3 regions of the Alkalihalobacterium sp. APHAB7 genome follow, and region 1 is predicted to be linked to each of the others. Evidence: riboswitches for the same ligand, from Rfam matches in the RefSeq annotation. Region 1 holds a riboswitch; each other region holds the start of a gene.
The links. Region 1 has a riboswitch for cobalamin ahead of ACNSTQ_RS16885 ((2Fe-2S) ferredoxin domain-containing protein). Riboswitches for the same ligand answer to the same signal wherever they lie in the genome.
Positions count from the first base shown of each region.

Region 1 (2,276 bases):
GGCGCAACACCTGAACAAAAAGGTTATAAAGGTTATCCTTATGCAACCTGCGCCTCTATAAACGATGAAATTTGTCATGGATTCCCAAGGAAAACACCGTTAAAAGAAGGGGATATCGTCACGATTGATATGGTCATTAATTTAAACGGTGGATTAGCCGACTCGGCATGGACGTATGCAGTAGGGAATGTTTCGGATCAAATGAAAAAGTTAATGAATGTAACGAAAACCTCGTTATATAAAGGAATTGAGCAAGCATTAGTTGGAAATAGACTCGGCGATATCGGCCATGCCATTCAAACGTATGCTGAGTCAGAAGGGTTTTCGGTGGTTAGAGACTTTACAGGACATGGTATTGGTCCAACAATACATGAAGCACCACAAATTCCACACTTCGGTTCGCCGGGCAGAGGACCACGTCTCAAAGAAGGAATGGTTATAACGATCGAACCGATGATTAACGAAGGTACTTGGTTTAGTCAAATGGATGATAACGGCTGGACGGCAAGAACAGTGGATGGAAAATGGTCTGCACAATATGAACATACATTAGCGATTACTAAAACAGGGCCGAAGTTGCTTACATCACAAGAATAAACATGTATTGACAATTTTCTGCATTATGTCTACTATTAACTCAAGTCATCGGTTAATAGACTTGATCAACTTCATACTAGAAAATAGGTGCTAGATAAAAGCAGAACTGCTTTTACAAGCTTAATAGGGAAGTTCGGTTCAATGCCGACACGGACCCGCCACTGTGTTGGGTATCAGTAGTTAAACTACTGAGACTTTCAGATTGATCCACTGGGAAATACCTGGGAAGGACTGAAAGAAGTACCCTAAGTCAGGAGACCTACCTATTTTAACATCACTGTTTGACCTACGGGGCTGTTAGGGAAGTGGTTAGAATGCTGAACATGTCTATCTTTATTTATGCTTTGAATGTAGACTATTGTTCCATTTGTAATTTCATGAATTATGATTAGCATCTCTGACCCTTTATTAAGGCAGAGATGCTTTTTGGTTTGAATTTTTCTAGAATTACATAGACACTTTACTTTTAACTCTTTCCTGAAGGTAGATTAACGATGATTGTCTATTAATAAAAAAAGGCTGTGTTAACTTGTTGCTGAATCTAGTTCGTGGTGCACTATGCGTGTGAAATGATAGTTTCACAGCAGTTTAGTCGAAATCTTAAGCCGAACATTAACAATTTAACAGAGCTAATAAAAAACTGGAGGTTACAGAATGGCGACATGGGATTTATCGGAGACGAAACATCATCTATTAATTTGTAATGGTAGTAGTTGTAATAAGGCTGGAGCTGAGGATTTAACACAAGCAGTAAGAAGAGAGATATCAGAACGTAGTCTTGACGACGTGATCCATACTACACGGACGAAATGTAATGGGCGATGTCAGGATAAGTGTGTGTTAATTGCCTACCCACAAGGCATCTGGTATAAGGATTTAGCTGCAAATGATGCCTCTGACCTCATTAATTCATTAGTAAATGAGGCAAGAATGACAAATAAAATCAGTCATTGTTTTGATGGAAATGGGTTTAGAAGGCATGGTGATGTTCCTGTAGGGGAATTTAAAGATCGTGAACGTGTAAAAAAAGTATCTAAAGTATTATAAAGTGAAAAAATTTCAGTGTGGGTTTTCCATCAACCCTAAATTTAATAAATAAATTAGCAGAAAATTGGTAAATATAACATCGTCTAATATGAATTTAATAGCTAGGAGAGACATAAATGCAAATAGTGACGGTGTTGTATCGTAAAAGGGTAAAGAAAGTGCATTTACAAATATTTTGTATGATATTATTGGCGATTTTCATTAATACATCCTTTTCGACTCATACATATGCACAAGAATCAAGATTACCGGAAGCACCTATTTTTATTGACAATCTGCCTGTAAAAACAAAGTACATTATGAGAGATGGCCAGTTGATGGTGCCTTCTTTGTTTTTAAAACATACTGGCGTGAGGGTTGATTGGAATGAGCAATATCGTTCTGTTGTTTTTACCGATGGAAATATTTGCTTTGCGTTGCCCGTTGGACAAAACTATTCAGATGATTTTGTAAGAGCGACAGGCGAATGGAAACGTCAACCGTTATCGACGCGAACGATAGAATTCGCTGGCGATATATTTGTGCCATTACTAGATGTTACCCGGAAATTTGGAATGAGAACAACCTATAATCCACAACTCGAACGGACTTTCATTACGACGAATATTCGTTCAGCACCTAATTTTATCTAT
Region 1 is NZ_JBLWFS010000020.1:27,190-29,465, reverse strand. It holds gene map (type I methionyl aminopeptidase) at 1-597, shown strand, start outside; cobalamin riboswitch at 666-879, shown strand; gene ACNSTQ_RS16885 ((2Fe-2S) ferredoxin domain-containing protein) at 1,252-1,644, shown strand; gene ACNSTQ_RS16880 (polysaccharide deacetylase family protein) at 1,761-2,276, shown strand, end outside.

Region 2 (2,276 bases), on a different contig from region 1:
AAACAAATTATATAAGCAAGTACTATATTAGTTTTCGAAAACATCTGGGTAAATAAATTTTGCAAGTTTTTCGACCCCTTCGACTAAGCGAGGACCTGGGCGTTCTACAATATTAGCTTCAATATTAAAGACTCTTTCGTTTTTAACCGCTTCTACTTCAGTCCAAGCTGAACGTGCTAATACGTCTTCAACTGCATTCTCCATACCTTCAACATGACCATAAGTTGTAATGATCACATCTGGATTTAGAACAACAGCATCCTCTTCTGTAAACATCGGCCAACCTTCTTGTTCTCCTGCAGCGTTTGTTGCATTAATCATTTCCAGCATCTCATGCATAAACGTTCCTTTTCCGGTTGTATACATATCAGGAGCTGGCCAAATTTCTACCCATACAGTAGCTTTATCAGCATCCTCAATCTCACTTGCTTTTGTTTGTACTTCAGTAATTGTCTCTTGCATTGATGTTATGACATTATTAGCCTCTTCTGACTTTCCAACTGCGTTTCCAATCATTTCAATAGAATCATATAATTGCGCAAAAGAAGAAGCATTATTTACTACAAGTACTTGGACCCCTGCATTACGAATTTGATCTAAACCTTCTGCGTTGTTCATTTCATTCGCTAGTACTAAATCTGGATTTGCAGCGATAATTTTTTCTACATTAAATTCCATTCCACCAATTGTCTCAATATCTTTTACTTCCTCTGGGAAGTCATCATTATCTGTTACCGCAATGACACGATTAAGCGCTTCAAGTGCATAAACAATTTCCGTATTACTTGGAACTAGCGAGATTAATGTTTGTGGCTCTTCTTCGATGACAATCTCAGTTCCTGTTGCATCAGTAATTGTTAACGGAAAAGCCACGGCTTCTCCACTACCTGTCGTTTGCTCTTCTGTTTCTTCCGTCGGTGCTTCTTCTGTTTGTGGCTCTTCTTGGTTATCTGTGCCACATGCTGTTAATAAACCAACAATAAGTAATGAAGCTACTAACCACATATACCATTTTTGCATGTTCTCCAACCCCTTTTAAGTTTGTATTTCTTTTTGTATTCAATGAAAGAATTGCAAGAAAGGAAAGGAAAGTATGTAAAAAAATAAAGCTCTCCTTCAAAGGGAGAGCTTCGGTTTCAGTTTAATAGATCCCCTAGGTAACACTTGGATGCTAAAAACATTCCATTATGTGTCGTTCTCATTAGAACAAGGGGACTCTTTTTCAAGAGTCAGATCTTATCACACTGCTTACCTTTTCCGCGAAGGTTACACAATACTTTAAGGCAGGTCTCCTGACTCGTACAATGATACCTCTTTACCTTCCCATCAAAGATGACAGTGGTTTATTAAAGAGTATTCGTACTTACAGTGGCGCGACCGTGTTGGAATTTCACCAACTTCCCTTTTCACACTCGTGTGAGTGACCTTAAAGCTAACTAACTATTCAATTCATTGAGATACGACTTAATTATACAAAATAATAGATAATTCGTCTATATAAACTTACACACTCGCTTTTAAGTTAACAGCTTGTGCAAACTTTCTACCAAAATCTTTGCACGTTTCTTCTTCACCATCCGGGCCTAGCTCTATTTTAAGCCCCGGCTGTACGATTTGACCATTTCTTTCATCAATCATTGCTTCTAATAAATCTACAGCACCACAAAAGATATCGTATGCTGTATCTCCAGATCCAAAAACTGCAAATTGTTTATTAGTAAAATCCAGCCCAGCCATTTCATCATACAAATCTAAAAATTCATCAGGCAGTTCGCCGTCTCCCCATGTATAAGCACCTAAAATGATGGAATCGAATGCATTTAATTGGTCAAGGTCACAATCAACAACATCTAATTTCGTTACGTTCATATTTTCCTCTTGCAAACCTTCTTCAATTAAATCGGCAATCGCTTCTGTATTTCCTGACATACTAGCATAAACAAGTAGAACCTCACTCATGTTAACATTCCCCTTTCAATCTATTAATTTAAGACTAAATGACTTTTTAAATGATGTCCTTTCATACGAAAGATGCCTTCTCTTTCAACTGCAACTATGTATTCTCCATTTTCAACTTAACAAACAGCAGTAGCTCCTCGGACAGTACTTTTTATCATGTTCATTAACAATTCCTCCATCAATATTAACAATGAAAATCATTTTCATTTATATAATAATTGAAAATGATTTTCATTGTCAACAAGTAAATGTATAAAGCTCATCGAGTAGGAGGAGGTGATTAACCTCCGACCTCTCACACCACCGTACGTACGGTT
Region 2 is NZ_JBLWFS010000009.1:164,705-166,980, forward strand. It holds gene ACNSTQ_RS11685 (FecCD family ABC transporter permease) at 1-65, opposite strand, end outside; gene ACNSTQ_RS11690 (ABC transporter substrate-binding protein) at 28-1,020, opposite strand; cobalamin riboswitch at 1,265-1,444, opposite strand; gene ACNSTQ_RS11695 (flavodoxin) at 1,504-1,959, opposite strand.
Region 2: linked by a shared signal. The riboswitch ahead of ACNSTQ_RS11690 (ABC transporter substrate-binding protein) and the one ahead of ACNSTQ_RS16885 ((2Fe-2S) ferredoxin domain-containing protein) in region 1 are both predicted to bind cobalamin.

Region 3 (2,276 bases), on a different contig from region 1:
AAGTGATTGAAAAAGAACAACTTCTTAATGGAACATGGGGAAATCGGTGGGATGTTCGTATGGATATCGAGTAACATATAACAAACAAATAATTGAAATAGAACCACCACTACTATAATCATAAAATAATAGAATTAAAGTCCAACCAAGTAATGAAGAGAGGCAGTCAACACCTCCCTCATTTTTCTAACTCCTATACTATTCACGAAGATATACTTAAGTTATAATAAAGTTAAAAGTTACCACTTGAGGGGGATTTTTGGTAATTTAATAATTGATATGACGAGAGATTAATGCCAACTCCAAAAAGATGATAGGTGATGACATGTCTTATTTATTTACTATAATAATACCAAGTTTATTATTTTGGTGGCTCTTCTTTTTAGTTCTAGCAAGAATTATGAGTAAAAGTACAACAAACAGTTGGAAGAAAGATTTATTACTGTCATTTATTCAATCTGGACTTCTAATCGCACTACTTCCGCTATTTTCTTATTTTATAGATTTTATTAAGTAGAGAAAAAAGATTAGTAGTACTCCAAACTTCTTCAACCTGCAAGAAAAGATTGAAATATTCTAACGCTAGATATAAGATTACAACATATTGTAAATCTGCTTTAACCAACAACTGCATATTGGAAGTATCGGTGTCGAATACGACTTAATAGGGAATCTGGTGTAAGTCCAGAACTGTCCCCGCAACTGTAAGTGTGGATGAAATGAGATTACCACTGTATAAGTAACGCGTCAGCGGCTTATATGGGAAGGCTCAAAGTAAAAAGAAGCACAAGTCAGGAGACCTGCCTTTAACTTCCAAAAGTTTCAATTTCTTCGGGGGGTGAGAAGATGAGACGGTACAGGCGAATTATATCTTCTTTTCCTTCATAGGGTTAGTACCGTTTAATTTGTAATTACTCTTCCGTCATCGGGAGAGTTTTTTTATTTTCCTATAAGTGTACCGTTTAACTTTTCGATAATACAACTTTCAAAACAAAAAGGAGCTATGTCATGAGTAATAAAATACGGTTCATTTCTGATGTCCATTCTATCAATAAATATATGAGAAACTATCCTTTTCATCCATCATTAAATCGGTTTCGAGAAGCAAAAGAACAACAAGAGGCATTACTAGCAACTCTTGAAAAAGGAAGCCAAATTTGCATTGCTATGGATAAGGAATGGATTGTGGGCTACACCTTAATACTTGATCCGGAAAAAAACGAACGTTGGAGTGTCTTACCCTACATTAAAGTACTTGGAGCAATTGAAGTTGCACCTTCCTATCGAAGCGGAGGGATCGCTAAGAAATTAATTCAGTCCATTTTTGATGATCCACAAATAGAACAATTTATTATTCTATCAATCGAGTATGCTTGGCATTGGGATCTTCCTATGGTCGATGGAAACATTCATTTGTATAAAGCTCTATTAAAACGTTTATTACAAACACAGCAGTTCAATGAAACGGTAACGGACGATCCAGATGTCGCACAATACAAACATAATTTTATGATGGCAAGGTTTGGGAAGGGAGTATCAAGTGATCAAATCAATCAATTTATAAGGCTTGCTAACATGAACTCCATTTACTAATTTAACACGTGAAGGGTAAAAATACTGCAGGTATTGAAGCAAATGACGATAAAGCAATAGAAGAAATGAACAAATTTTTGGTTGGTAAACCACCAAATTAATTACAGGAATGCATAGTAATTCTTCCCGTATATGCGCAGAATGAAAAATTAAGGGAAAAAAAGAAATACGTCTCATTACAGGATATGCCCTGACGGATGATGGGTTGTGGAGAGAACACACGTGGTGCGTCGAGGTAGGTCGAGAGGAAAATATGATTATCGAAACCACCATGTGAGGATTGGTTACTTCGGTTATGTCATGACGGAAGAAGGATCTACCATGTTTTTTTGATCTAGGAAAACTTCACAATCTTCATAATAGAAAAAGGGTAATATAATTTAGATGTGTTGGGTTTAAGTCGAAATAAACCCAACACATAATACTCCATACCCCCAAAACGATATCTTTCCATTTTAGAAAACTGGATTACTCATCTAAATCTAGCAAAACAACACTTTTCAACAGTAATGGTGTAATTTTTGTGACCGTATCCTTACACAGCTTACTTTTTCTCTAGTTCTTCCTCAAAGAAAAAAGTGGCTGGCTGTTCTTTGACCGTGTATGAATATCTTTTCATGTTCTTGACATATTGACTTTTAGAGACGGTTACTGTTTCATCCGTTGCTTTAATTATCACTTGT
Region 3 is NZ_JBLWFS010000016.1:26,149-28,424, forward strand. It holds gene ACNSTQ_RS15190 (RrF2 family transcriptional regulator) at 1-74, shown strand, start outside; cobalamin riboswitch at 629-823, shown strand; gene ACNSTQ_RS15195 (GNAT family N-acetyltransferase) at 1,009-1,593, shown strand; gene ACNSTQ_RS15200 (hypothetical protein) at 2,138-2,276, opposite strand, start outside.
Region 3: linked by a shared signal. The riboswitch ahead of ACNSTQ_RS15195 (GNAT family N-acetyltransferase) and the one ahead of ACNSTQ_RS16885 ((2Fe-2S) ferredoxin domain-containing protein) in region 1 are both predicted to bind cobalamin.